DNA from 2 places in the Calorimonas adulescens genome. Region 2 is predicted to be linked to the other one. Evidence: a T-box and tRNA genes for the amino acid it is inferred to sense, from the RefSeq annotation. Region 2 holds a T-box; the other holds one or more tRNA genes.
The links. A T-box is a leader RNA that pairs with one kind of tRNA and senses whether it is charged. The one in region 2 lies ahead of serS (serine--tRNA ligase), so its partner is inferred to be a tRNA-Ser.
Positions count from the first base shown of each region.

Region 1: it encodes a tRNA-Ser, which carries the amino acid that the T-box ahead of serS (serine--tRNA ligase) is inferred to sense. The anticodon was not compared.

Region 1 is NZ_VTPS01000003.1:78,052-85,425, reverse strand. It holds gene FWJ32_RS03015 (HAD family hydrolase) at 1-438, opposite strand, end outside; gene FWJ32_RS03010 (CC/Se motif family (seleno)protein) at 646-939, opposite strand; gene FWJ32_RS03005 (UPF0182 family membrane protein) at 954-3,668, opposite strand; tRNA gene FWJ32_RS03000 (tRNA-Ser) at 3,762-3,852, opposite strand; tRNA gene FWJ32_RS02995 (tRNA-Ser) at 3,886-3,974, opposite strand; gene FWJ32_RS02990 (HutP family protein) at 4,014-4,433, opposite strand; gene FWJ32_RS02985 (hemerythrin domain-containing protein) at 4,519-5,130, shown strand; gene FWJ32_RS02980 (HD-GYP domain-containing protein) at 5,265-6,971, shown strand; gene FWJ32_RS02975 (aspartate aminotransferase family protein) at 6,986-7,374, opposite strand, start outside.
Region 2 is NZ_VTPS01000006.1:98,110-105,483, reverse strand. It holds gene FWJ32_RS05455 (sensor histidine kinase) at 1-2,097, opposite strand, end outside; gene FWJ32_RS05450 (response regulator transcription factor) at 2,090-2,458, opposite strand; gene serS (serine--tRNA ligase) at 2,783-4,081, opposite strand; T-box leader at 4,128-4,330, opposite strand; gene FWJ32_RS05440 (ferritin-like domain-containing protein) at 4,370-4,867, opposite strand; gene FWJ32_RS05435 (hypothetical protein) at 5,020-5,208, shown strand; gene ribH (6,7-dimethyl-8-ribityllumazine synthase) at 5,304-5,780, opposite strand; gene FWJ32_RS05425 (bifunctional 3,4-dihydroxy-2-butanone-4-phosphate synthase/GTP cyclohydrolase II) at 5,795-6,988, opposite strand; gene ribE (riboflavin synthase) at 7,001-7,374, opposite strand, start outside.

The sequences.
Region 1 (7,374 bases), on a different contig from region 2:
GGCTTTTAATACAGGGTCAGGATTGGGTTTGGGCCTTTTAGCATCGTCAGCGCATACTATAACGTCAAAATCATCCCGGACCTCATCCAGTATCTTTTCAGAGGAAAGCTCATGCCTCGTCTTCGATGTAACAATACCAGTCAAAAAGCCCATCTCTTTAATAGAATCCAGTGTCTCACGTACACCAGGGAAAAATGACACCTTATCATATTGCTGTAAGAAATATCTGTCCCACAGCTTAATGGCCTTATCCTTCTCGGCAACCCCAAATATGTCCATGGTCATGCTGCCTGTTATACCCATGCTTACATAGAGTTCTTCTTCGCTGTATTCTATACTGGTAAACTCCATGAGTACCCTCTTTAGTGAGCTTATGATAGCATCAGTTGTATCAATTATTGTTCCATCCACGTCAAACAACACTGCCCTATAGCCCATCCTGTATCCCCCTTAAAATAGTTTAATCCCCTCAAAATAAAGTCTGATGCCATACCCTTTTATATCAATGTTTTGCACACATACCTCAAATCCTTTAACCAATCCACATCCCCAGAACTGCCCATCATAACCGATTTGATTGGCACATGGACCCAGCATGAGGTTGGAAACGTACAGTATTTTACTCTGTCCTCATAATTTACACTTCTAGAAGACCTTTACCCCATCCACTGCAGGTCTGCTCAAAAACGACAATCCCTCCATATAAATCTTAAGTCCCCGTTCCTTTACTTCTATCATACTGTGAACATAGACATCAGTGCCATCAACATTGAGCTTCTTAAACCTCTCCAGTTCCTCATCCTTTGGTCGCCCAACCTCTACAGAAGGGAAGGCACCAGGTACACAGCAGCTATCTGCTGTAACCAACTTAACGGTTATAGCATTCTCTCCTTTCCTTTTAAGGTACTCCTTTACCTTACGGTCAATCACAATATCCATACCATCTCTCCTCACTACTTGGCATTTATTATCTTTCCAAGCTCGTCCATAAGCCTGCCAAACTCTGTAAAGTTGCCCTCCTTCAAAGCATTTATTGCTTTGTTATACGCATCTCTTATCTGCACGATTACATCCGTTGATACTTCAGGTGCAGCAGGTTGTGTCGCTTCTTGCTGGTTGCCAATGAGCTGCCCCAGTGCACCCTGTATGGTGTCAGCCATAACTATTTTTGACCCGTCAGAGACTATTATACGCTTTACCTCTGGTATGCTGTTCTCAGCACTGGATGATATATAGAGTGGTTCTACATATAGTATAGACCTGTCTATTGGTATAACCAATGTGTTTCCACGTATCACCGACGAACCGCTCTGATTCCACAGTGTTATCTGTTGTGAGAGATGGGCATCCTCATCAATACGCGCTTCTACCTCCAAAGGACCATACACGTGGACATTTTTTGGAAACTCATATATCTCAAGGATTGGCTTTTTGGTTTCACTGTCTGTATACCCAGCCATCCATGATATCATATTGTTTTTCGTGGCCGGTGTGTAAGGTACCATAATAATAAATTCTTCTTCACCACTATTGTCAGGCAGCGCCATATAAATATATTGCGACTCTATATCCTGTACCTCTTCCTGATATCTCTCTTTAGCTATGTTCCAGAGGTCTTCCTTGTTATAGAATACCTGTTCATTATCCATGTGGTATGTCCCATATATAACTGACTGTATGTCAAACAGCGTTTGGGGATATCTTATATGTTCTTTTAACCCCTCGGGCATGGCCTCAAAAGGCTTGAAGAGGGAGGGAAATATGCTCTGATATACCTTTATGACAGGGTCATTGCTGTCATATATATAAAAGTCAGTAGAGCCGTCATAGGCGTCAATGACTACCTTGACCGAATTCCTTATATAATTAAACTGCCTGCCATTTATGACAGAAGTCGTGGAGTACGGGAAGTTATTGCTTACCGTATAAGCATCTAACATCCAGTAAAGCTTGCCATTGTCAATCACAAGATACGGGTCTTCGTCATACATAAGAAAAGGTGCAATCCTCTGTGCCCTGTCCATTATATTCCTGTTTATTAATATCCTGCTTTCAGGCCCTATATCACTCGAAAACAGCAGCCTTACATCGCCTGTGTACAAGGTGTATAAAATTCTATTAAAAAATCCCAGTTTTGTGCCAGTCTTGCCGCTATACTCCGTATACACGTTATCTTCTCCCGAACTGGCAGGATAGTCAAACTCTTTTGCATCAGTATTAACGATAACATAGTCATTGGTTAGTTCACCAAAATAGATCTCCGGCCTGTTTATTTGTATACTCCCTTTAGGTGGTATGTCCTTTACAATGAATTCTGGCTGCCCTTCCGGAGTCACCTTGTTTACAGGGGTTACCGCCACACCATAGCCATGAGTGTAGACAAGGTGCATGTTTATCCATGACCTGGCCTGGTCTGAAATCCTGTTCTTATCGAGTTCCCTTGCAGATAGAAAGACTTCTGTTGGCTTACCATCAATATTGTACCTATCAATATCTACGTCGTTAAATCTATAATACATCCGTATGCCCTGAAGTTGATTGTAAACCTGAATCACTGGCCTGTAGTCATTTATACGTATGTTGTCTATGGTATTCCTGTTCATGTTCATATCAACATCGCTTATATCCTGTACATCTCCAAAGCTTATCCTCTTTATGTTATTCACACCATAAGCGAGTTGTGTAAACTCGATATTGTTTTTAATATACGGCTTTTCTCTGTTAAACTCATTTGGCGAAACTACAAAATTCTGGACAACAGCACTGGCTATATATGACACTACCACTACAGCTATAACCAGAAGCGGTCCAGATGCAGTAAGCCTTATGTTTCTCCTGAGGCCGCCTACCGCAAATATGATACCTGCTGCAATACATAAACCTATGAGTATCCTGTTAAAGAGCAGCGTCACGTGTATATCTGTATAACCAGCGCCGTACACTACCCCCAGAGGCGAATTCAAGAGGTTAAATCCTTTTAAATAATAGCCAAAGGAGAGAAGTACAAAAAATACCAGCCCCAGTATGGCGACCTGGTTTATGGCAATCATTATTATTTCTCTATTTGGGATAGACCTGAAGGCATGATTCTCCTCAGAATATCTGAAAAACCTTGTTGCATTGGAATAGTACATGAGCACATATATTATAGCAGTGAGGACTACCAGTATTACAATAAGAAAGAGCAAAAAGTTATAAACACCATTTAAGAATGGCAGCTTAAAGAGATACAGGCTCAGGTCTTTATTAAAAATCGGGTCATTATATCCAAAATCGGCTGAATGCAAGTAGTTTAAAAAGTTTTGCCACATTGTGCTGGCAAGCTCTATGGACATTACTGCAGATATAAGGGCAGAACCCCACAGCACAAAAATATTAAGCCTCTTTGTCTCTTTAGGTGACATTACATCACCTGTATATCTGATATAGTCCCTCTTTATCTTATTAAAATAAAAGTAAAGAAGGAAAAAAATTATTAAAAAGGCAGGGATGCCCAGCTCCAGTTCTGCAAAAAACCGGACAAAAAAAATCTTTCCATAACCTAAGCTGGAGAGCCACTGATAGTTTACTATCAGACCTGCTCCACCTGCAATGATTATAAACAGCATAACTATAACAGCTATCACATATAAAAACCATCGTCCTGACGGACTAAACCTTATTGGCATATCCTGTCTCACCTCACTATTATATTACCACAGAAACGCTCCAATTAAAAATAAAAAGCCTACCATTTCAGGTAAGCTCTATTTCATCATGTATGGCGGAGGAGGAGGGACTCGAACCCTCGCGCCGCTTTCACGACCTACAGTCTTAGCAAGACCGCCCCTTCACCGACTTGGGTACTCCTCCAAAATCTGCTACATTAAAATAATATCTTATTCATGGCGGAGAGGGTGGGATTCGAACCCACGGCCCCTTGCGGAGACACTGGTTTTCAAGACCAGCTCCTTAAACCCCTCGGACACCTCTCCGAGCGACACATCAAAGTATAACATAAATATTCTTTAGTGTCAATACTCTTTACCAACAGACCTGTGTCCGAGACCAATTACAACCTCATTTAGATTTAACAGGCCTATGCCAAAGAATGCACATACAGTAAGGTGTTCTCCATACCTGGCCAGGCCAACCTTCCCACCTACGTTAAATCCGCTTGCCTTTAAGGATACCTCCATAAGTGCATCCCTTACAGCTCCGGCTACCGCTCCTTCACCAACATGGGTATCCGTTACTATTCCCTCACGTTTTGCAGCCACGCATGTCCTCTCCACAATCTTTTGTATCGAGGAGGAAAAATCTCCCCCAAAGTCCACAGCGGCCACCCTAATCCCATTTTCCTGATATTTCGCCTTTAGTTCATGTTCCTCTTCCCTTGTTGAGAGGGCCATTCTTACTGCTATTTTCGCTATATCAACACTGCCTACAGCCATTATTATCAACCTCCAATCGATTTCATTATACCATAAAATCCTGATTCCTTTCTAAAAAATATCATATCAAAATGTGATATGAATCATGTCCTGTCAGACTCGTTGGGGATATACTTACAGTTGCTCCATACACATGGAAATGCTCTCCGCTGAGCTGGAAAACTTCAAGGCAGGGTTGGAGCCGGGTTCCATGTTGCATACATTGATATCGGAGCACGACGTGATACTGAAGTTCCTGGATAGTTTGGACGAGGCCAATAATATGATACAGAATATGGACACATATAAACCTGAGGCTGTAATATTCAAGGAGCTGAGGCATATAGCTGAGCACCTTGTAGAGACAGAAAAGCATCACCAGAGGGAGGAGGATGTGTTGTTCCCTGAACTGGAAAAGAGGGGTATAAGCGGCCCGTCAAGAATAATGAGGATGGAACATGATATGTTAAGGCCGCGCAAGAAAAGACTGAAGGAGATATCGGAAAACGTAGAGGATATTGACTTTGCCGATTTCAAGGGCGAGTTAAACGAGCTTACAAGGTTTATTGTCTTCAACCTGAGAGACCACATATTCAAGGAAAATCACATACTATACCCCACCGCTTTTGAAGTCATTGATGACCCAGAAGTTTGGAAGAAGATGCTCAATGACGCTGACCAGATTGGATACTGCTGCTTCACTCCAGGCAGACAATAATAAACTTTAAAATAGCCCCCTCATAATGGGGATTAATTTTTTTAAAGAGGAAAATGGAAAAAAGTGTCGAATATTATATGCAAACATATAATATTATACAATTAGTACTATATAGTCATGGTGGGGAGAGCATATTGGGTGCATCAAAATACAAAGAAATTGATATCCATTACACTGATTTTAAAGTCGACCTTAAACAGCTTGTACATTTTTTTGATAAGTATTTTTCCTATGAGGTTGCCTCCATAGGTTATCTCAGCAACGACCATACCTATATTAATTTTAAAGATACTATTATAAACAGCGCAGAGTTGCAAAAACTCATATCATCGGATTACGCTGTAATCATAGACAGAGATTATATAAACATGTTGTGTAACACTCACAACCTTCTGCTCGTCGAAGATGTTGATAATGAAACTGCTGAAAGGATATATGGCATCGACCTGAAAGGGTATCCATTACATCGCATAGCAATAATACCTTTTTTTGACTCAAAAGATGATAATCTAATGGCAATATTGGTGTTTGCCGGTATAAAAATGAATAACTTGGATGGGCTTATGCATGACACAGAGGTATCACTTATCTTGCAGCTTATACGAGAAAAACTGGAACTATATTTTAATGGGGATATTGCCAGTATCATGTTGGAGAGAATATCCATATTCTTGACCGGTCAGCTCAATAAAAAAGACCCTTTCACTTTTGACCATTCGTATAATGTAGCGCACTGGGTCATGCTTTTATCCAAGGAGTTCGGCCTTGATGAAAAAACCACAAAAATGGCTTATTACGCCTCCTTACTTCATGATGTGGGAAAACTTGGCATACCTGATGAAATACTAAACAAAAACGGTAAACTGACTGAGGAAGAATATATAAAAATTAAGGAGCACCCTATCCTCAGCTGTCAGTATATAAATGAGATCTTTTATGATTTTCCAGATATCAACGATATATCTAAATATGTTAGATACCATCATGAAAGATATGATGGGACAGGTTATCCTGATGGTCTTTCAGGGAGAGATATACCCTTTATAAGCAGGCTCATTGCCGTTGCCGACTGTATAGATGCAATGCGTTCCGGCAGACCCTATGCAAAATCCAAGACTACAGAAGAAATTATTGCAGAACTAGAATCGTGCTCAGGTACACAGTTCGACCCTGAAATAGTATTAAAGGCAATAGATTTGCTAAAAAAGAAAAAAAGTACCAATTACAGCTTAATGGAGTATAACTACATAACCAAGGTATCAATAATAATTTATCTGACAGAAAACCGTTTTTATGTCGATAAGGGGATATTGAAGTATACAGGCCAAGATTATATTTTATTATTTCAGGATTTCCAAGTAGATAGCCTGTCAAAAGATATAATGGAGATACAGGTGGCTTTCAATGATAGACAGAACTTCTTCGAGTATATGATAAAGGAAATATCCGGTATCGGGTATAAACGACTCATCTTTAAAAAGTTAGAGGCAATAGAAAAAGAATATTTCTATAAAATTTTGTGGGAACTTAATGGTTTTATTAAAAACGAAAACTCTACAGAAACAATTAATATCAAAGCCATTTCAGGAAATCATATAGAATTCGAGTCGCCTTATATGCTTCCAATATATAAGGGTCTGGCTGTAGGGATACAGCTCCCCGATTCCGAAGTTATCCCTGTATATGGATTTATAAAAAATATCATACATGATAACGGTGTCAATCGCTATACCCTTGAATTTGTCTCTATAAACACCAATACCCGTGATAAAATATTAAAAGCCATACTCAGCGAACAAATCAAAAGAAAAAGAGCATATATAGAGAAACAGGCACCGTAATGATGCCTGTTTCTCTACTCCATTTCTACCAATACCTCATTTAACGTCTCGATGACCTGGTCGATATCCTCTTTTTCTATAATAAGCGGTGGCTGGAAAGCCAGCACATTCCTAAACTCACCAACCTTGCCCAGAAGTACGCCCCTATCCTTAAGCTTTTCAAGGATTATATCTATCTCCTTTACTGCAGGGCTCCTGTCCTCATGCACCAGTTCTGCACCCTGCATAAGGCCAAGGCCCCTTACATCTCCTATAATCCTGTGCTTATTTTTAAGCTCTATGAGCCTGCTTCTCAAATAGTCCCCAAGCCTGGCCGCCCTGCCGGGCAGGTCATTTTCTTCGATGTAGTCTAAGGTCGCCAGGGCTGCCGCCATGGAGACGGGGTTGCCCCCCAGTGTGGATG
Region 2 (7,374 bases):
TTCCGATTCAAACCATATGTCACCGCCATGGGCCGTCACTATCTCCCTGCATATGGCCAGGCCAAGACCCGTACCGCCTATCTCTCTGGTGTCTTCACTGTGTACCCTGAAAAACCTTTCAAATATCTTGTCCTTTTCCTCATCCGGTATGCCTATGCCCCTATCTGACACTGAACATTTAACCATCATGCCGTCTCTGGACAGGCTTATCCTGATATCCCCTTCACTGGAGTATTTGACGGCATTGGATATAAGGTTTGAAAAAACCTGTTTTATCTTATCTTCATCACCGTAGACAAAGGGTATCGTGCTGCTTGTCTCAAGGAGGATATCCCTGCCCGATGAATCCCTGTAAAGCCTGACTGTTTCCTCTGCAACAGCCTTTATGTCAACCTTTCTCATGTTATATACCTGCCTGCCGCTCTCCATCCTCTGAATATCCAAAAAGTCGTTTATAAGCTGCGTGAGCCTCTTAGCTTCAGACTGGATTATACCTATATACTCCTTCTTTTTTCCCTCAGCAAGCTGTCTGGTAGTCAAAAGCTCAGCAAAGCCAAGTATGCTGCTCATAGGTGTTCTGAGCTCATGGCTTACAGTGCTTATCAGTTCAGATTTTAGCCTGTCTACCTCCTTCTCCCTGGTTATGTCGTGGAGGACCACAAGCCTTCCTATGTACTCTCCGCTTTCCATACTTACCGGGACTGAATAGAGTTTAAAGTACATTGAGCGTGGTATCAGATAGATCTCCTTCTGCAGAGAAGAAAACCTATCACTCAACAAAGAAACCAGCTCATCGGCCAGGCCATCCGGTGTGAACGGCTTAAAGAATACCCTCGCCCATTCCTCAGCCTTTACGGTATCATCCGCTTCAAAATTAAAGAGGCCCTTTGCATTCCTATTAATAGTTATTGTGCCGTCCTCACGGAAAAGAATAATATAGTCATCCACAGAGTCTACCACAGCTAGCGTGATATCCCTCTGCTTTCTTAAATTTTTTGTCTGCTCGTCCAGTTGAGCATTGAGCTCCTCAACCAGAGCATAGTCCTCCTCTAACTCGCTTTGCTTTGCAATCAGCAGCCTGTTGGTCTCCTCCAGTTTCTCACTGGTTACAGAGCGGCGGTACTCTCTGAGAAAAAGCCCAAACAGGAGCCCTGCAACAGCAGAACCAGCTATGGTCGCTATCAGGAGTGCCCTTTTCAGGTCATTATACGGCTTGGCTATTGCCGCCATGTCGTTGCTGAGAAGCACATACCACAATTCATGTCCAGCATCAAAGCGCTTAAATGTAATCAGCTTTCCATTCTCCTCTATATACCCTTCCCCTGCTCGAACAATCCTCGCCATGGTGTCAGCTGAAAAGTCCTTTTGGAACTCCTTACCTGTTCCTAAGATTTTACCCCATCTTTTTGAGCTGTCCCGGTTGTATATATACATACCGTCCTGGTTTATAATTGAGATATTGTCATAATCGTCAAGAAATTTCAGAAGCCTGTCCCCCGAGATATTGAGAACAATTACACCCTTGAGCCGGTTTGACCTATCATATACAGGAGCGCCGACCCTGAGCACAGGATTTAATGGCACCTCTATCTCCCCGTTTTCTACATTCAAGTCAATTGGTGAGACATATACACTGCCTTTTTGCTGGTTTATAATATTTCTAAAATATGGTCTATCTGCCTTATTTTGCAGTTTATCATCCTGAATCAATTGGGTTTCCCTGCCATCATTATCAACCCTGATGATCTCATCTCCTTCATCATTTATAAAGCGCACCTGGCTGTACAGGTTATTTATTGCGGCAAACCTGACAAATATGTCCTGCACACGCTTTAGATTGTAATCATAGTCCACATCAACATCAGAGTTTAACACACTGGAACTGCCCATGAACTCCGCAAGGAAAAGGGCATCTGAGTCTGCCTTCTCCAGTTTGTCGTTTATATATGTACGTATCTCACCGGTTATCTGGCTATCTACAGCCTGTATATTACGTATGCTGTATTCTTCAATTATGTTAAATATGTTTACGGCAGTCAACATGACGACAATGAGAAGAACCACTATAAGGACAAGATACAACGTACGCCTATTCATTAAGGATCTCCTCAACGACATCAAGGAGCTCAGATGGACTAAAGGGTTTGAATATGTACCTATCAGCTCCTGCATTTGCTGCATCATCCATATCCGATTTTTGCACCTTAGCAGTCAATATGATAACCCTTGTATCTTTAAGGCTTTCATTGGATTTGATGGCCCGACATGCCTCAAGACCCGTCATCCCCGGCATCATCACATCTAAGACAGCTAAATCAGGTTTTGATTCCATCACTTTTTCAAGTGCCTCAATACCGTCTGATGCTTCAATCAACTCCACATCATCTAATACCTCCATGGTCCCTCTGAGAAGTATCCTTATAGACCTTTCATCGTCCGCTATGAGAATCTTCTTCATTAATATCCCCCTGTTTCCAATGGAATTACTATTGATTTTAGTGTAAGAAGCCCATGGAAGATGACATGCAACATCAAATTCAGCCTTAAAGCACGTCCATAATACTCTTAATAAGCGGCAAATGGAGTCCTGGCATCTGGCATGGATGCCAGATGGAGGCGCACCCGGCAAAATGAGCTACAAATATTAGATCAGAACGAGTGTCAGGTACATGGATGTTGCTGACATGAGCCTTATACACCGAAACAATTATTGTAATCATAATAACAAAATTAAATAAATTTAGCAATGGCCTGAATCACATTTTGCAACAAAAAGGCCGCATCATCTGCGGCCTTTTGCATTCTCCCTGGTTATTTTCTCTATGCCACCCATAAACGGCCTCAGCGCCTCTGGGATTACCACGCTCCCATCAGGCTGCTGGTAGTTTTCCAGTATGGCAGCTGCAGTACGGCCTACAGCCACACCCGAACCATTGAGGGTATGGACATATCTGGCCTTCTCACCCTGGCCTGGCCTGTACTTCATTTCCGCCCTCCTGGCCTGAAAGTCCTCGCAGTTGCTGCAGGAGGATATCTCCACATACCTGCCGTAGCTGGGCATCCACACCTCCAGGTCATATTTCTTGGCTGCTGTAAACCCCAAGTCTGCCGTGCTTATGGCCACCACCCTGTATGGGATACCCAGAGTCTGAAGCACATCCTCAGCATCGTTCACCATCTTCTCCAGTTCGTCATATGATGTTTCGGGCTCAACTATCTTTACCATCTCAACCTTGTTGAACTGGTGCTGCCTTATAAGGCCCCTTGTGTCCCTGCCTGCTGAACCGGCCTCCGACCTGAAGCAGGCGCTGTATGCCACATGGTATATGGGGAGATCTGATCTGTCCAGTATCTGTTCCCTGTACATATTGGTGACCGGCACCTCCGCCGTCGGTATCAGGAAATAGTCTGTGCCTGCCACCTTGAAGGCATCCTCCTCAAACTTCGGAAGCTGTCCTGTGCCCTCCATACTGTGCCTGTGTACCATAAAGGGTGGAAAGACCTCCACATAGCCGTGTTTAGTGGTGTGCATGGTGAGCATGAAGTTGATGAGTGCCATCTCCAGCTTTGCGCCAAGTCCCTTTAAAAATACAAAGCGTGAGCCTGTGACCTTCGAGGCTGTGGTAAAGTCAAGTATACCAAGGTCTTCACCTACATCCCAGTGTGCTTTTGGTTCAAAGTCAAATTTAGTGGGCTCGCCCCAGCGCCTTACCTCTATATTATCATCCTCGCTCTTCCCGATCGGCACAGATGGATGAGGCACATTGGGGATAGACATGAGCACCAGATTGAACTCACTCTCGACCTCATTCAGATCAGCCTCCATGGATTTAATCTTATCCGAGACCTCCCTCATCTCCTCAATCTTTTTACTTGCGTCCTTGCCCTCCCTCTTCAGCCTGGCAATCTCTTCAGACTCGCTGTTTCTCAGGTTTTTGAGCTTTTCCAGTTCGGCAAGGATGCTCCTCCTCTTTTCATCCAGCTCTAAAAACCTGTCCAGGTTTTCTGTGGACTCGTTTCTCTTGATGAGTGATTCTCTGATCTCATCTGGATTGTTTCTTATCCTCTTTGGGTCTAACATATTAACCATCCTTCCTCCCATCGTATAAATAAAAAGCCCGTCCCTGAAAAGGGACGAGCATAATTACCCGCGTTGCCACCCTGCTTGGCCAAAAGCCCGGCTCAACTGCATAACGGTCTTCCCGGCAAGGCTTACTGCTGTTTCAGCCCGCAGCTCCGGAATGGATTCACCCCCTATCCTGCCGGCTCGCACCACCCGCCGACTCTCTTCAAGTGTTCAGGGGCTACTATTTTCCTTCATCGCTTTGTTATAGATTATAGTATAGTTTATCCATAAATGCAAGATTAATTATAGCATAAGGTACCTGCTCATATCTCCAAGGTTGTAGAGATTAGACTTTTCCATAAGCTTTTTATATCGGGCACCAAGTGCATCCTTGTGGCTCTTCTCCCATTGCGCCAGATTGCTTAAGAGTTTCTTTACACTGCGTTCTTCTTCGTCTGCAGCGGCCTTTTGATAGAAGTTCATAAAGTTGTCCTCTATGAGTACCGCCATACGCAGGGTAGAAAGCTCCTCCAAAGACGGCTCCTCTGGTGATACGTCCTGCTGTTCCATCCTTGCAACGAATATTTCAGGGGATTCATACTCTTCTTTTATGTCTTCTACCTCCTTACCGCGGGAGAGGTTTTGATACTGCTCGCTTAAATAGTCATAATGGTCTTTTTCCATCTTGACCAGTGCTTCGAAAAGTGCTTTTGTGCCGGAGTCTTTTACCTTTGGTAGAAAGTCCATGTAAAAGGCCAGGCCCTGATTCTCCATGGCCATACCGAACTTAAGTACTCCCAGTTCTCTTTCCTATGCCATAGATATACACCTCCAAAAATATTATTTGTACATATATTTCGACATTCTGCCGGAAAACCCTTCTTTATAAATAAAAGTTATTTGAATAAAGCAGCTTTATACTGGAAATAATTACTTAAAAGGAGGCGTTTACTGTGAAAGAATTGGATATATATGCTCAAATGGCAAGGCTTAAAGAGATAGATTATAAGAACACCTTAGCCATAATAAGTATCATAGAGACCCTTATTGATAAGGGAATCATAACCAGGACTGATATAGCCAGAAAATCTGCACAGATAGAGATGGAGATGACTTATGACAGCGAGAGCAGGGCCAATTAGGACCTGCTCCTTCAGCGGTAAACTGCAAGGAGAAGGCCTTTAAGGTGGGGTAGTACACCTTTGCATAAAGAATAGGAGGCTTAAGCCTCCTGTTTTCAAATTATATCTTCATCTAAGGAATGGTTCAGATTTGCCATCTCTATGGCTGTCATTGCTGCGTCGTACCCCTTATTGCCGCTCTTTGTACCGGATCTTTCTATTGCCTGCTCAATTGTGTCTGTAGTGAGCACGCCGAATATGGTGGGAACACCTGATTCCAGTGAGACATGGGCCACACCCTTTGAGACCTCTGCTGCCACATAGTCAAAGTGTGGTGTGGCACCCCTTATCACAGATCCAAGGCATATGACTGCATCGTATCTGTGAGCTCCGGCCAGTTTCTTAGCAGCAAGGGGTATTTCAAAGGCACCAGGTACCCAGACAATATCTATGTTTTCATCCTCAACCCCATGCCTTCTGAGGGCATCAAGGCAGCCCTCCAAAAGCTTTGAGGTTATAAACTCGTTAAACCTGGAGACCACTATGGAGAACTTAAGACCGCTTCCAATCAGTTTGCCTTCGTATACATTCATAAATTATTCCTCCTCTATATCATATGGCCCATTTTTTCCCTCTTTGTGTTGAGGTACTGGCTGTTTATGTTATTCCTGCCGGTTATCAATGGAACTCTTTCTGCTACATGAATACCATATTTTTCAATGTCCGAAATCTTATCGGGGTTATTTGTAAGAAGCCTAATGCTGTTTATACCGAGGTCCTTCAATATAGCTGCTGCTGTCCTGTAGTCCCTGAGGTCTGGCGGAAATCCCAGTTGAAGGTTGGCATCTACAGTATCGTAACCCTCATCCTGAAGTCTATAGGCCTTTAGTTTATTCATGAGTCCTATACCCCTGCCTTCCTGCCTCATATATATGAGGATGCCCCGCCCTTCACGGGCTATCATCCGGAGAGCCCTGTGAAGCTGGCTGCCGCAGTCGCATCTTAAAGACCCAAATACATCACCGGTCATACACTCTGAATGTATCCTTGTAAGAACTGGCCTGGCCTTATCCCCTGATACATCACCCATGAGCAGCACTATATGGGGCTCACTCGAGTTGGAATCAGGATAGGCCACAAGTGTAAAGTCTCCATAGGCTGTGGGAAGATGTGTCTTTACACTCATCTGCATACCATTATTCGCTTTAAGCCTGTATTCTATAAGCTTTTCCACAGATGTTATCTTAAGGTCATGTCTTTTTGCAAATTCAATGAGCTGCGGCAGGCGCGCCATGGTGCCGTCATCATTCATTATCTCGCATATGACACCTGCGGGATAGAGGCCGGCAAGACGGGCAAGGTCAGAGGAGGCTTCGGTATGGCCTGGCCTTTCCAAAACCCCGCCATCCCTTGCGATAAGCGGAAAGACGTGGCCAGGCCGGTTAAAGTCTTCAGGCACGGCATCTGGCGATATCAATTTTTTTATAGTCTTTGCCCTTTCATATGCCGAAATACCTGTAGAGGTTTCCCTGGCGTCCACAGAGATTGTAAAAGCAGTCTCATGGCTGTCGCTATTTTTCTGGACCATAGGTGAAAGCATAAGCTCCCTTGCCCTGTATGAAGGGATGGACACACATATCAGTCCGCGTCCATATCCTGCCATGAAGTTTATGACCTCGGGTGTCACCATCTCTGCCGCAGCTACGATATCACCCTCATTTTCTCTGTCCTCATTGTCCACGACTATAACCATTTTGCCGTTTCTGATGTCTTCTATGACTTCTTCTATAGAATTTAACATTTATATCCCTCCTCAAATATAGCCGTTTTCTTTAAGCTTTTCAGCAAGGCCATTCCCTTTTTCTCCAGCCAAAAACTTCCTTATATATTTCCCAATCACGTCACACTCTATGTTCACCATGTCTCCAACCCTTTTTTTACCTATGGTGGTAGACGACAGGGTATGAGGGATGACAGATACCTCAAAGGTGTCCTCAAAGACCATAGAGACAGTGAGGCTTACCCCATCTAAAGCTACAGAACCCTTCTCCACTATATACATTAGAATTGAATTATCAGCCCTTATACATATCCTCCTTGAATTCCCTTCATTCCTGATAGAGGCTATAGTCCCTGTACCATCTACATGTCCTGCCACAATATGTCCGCCAAACCTTCCATCTGCAG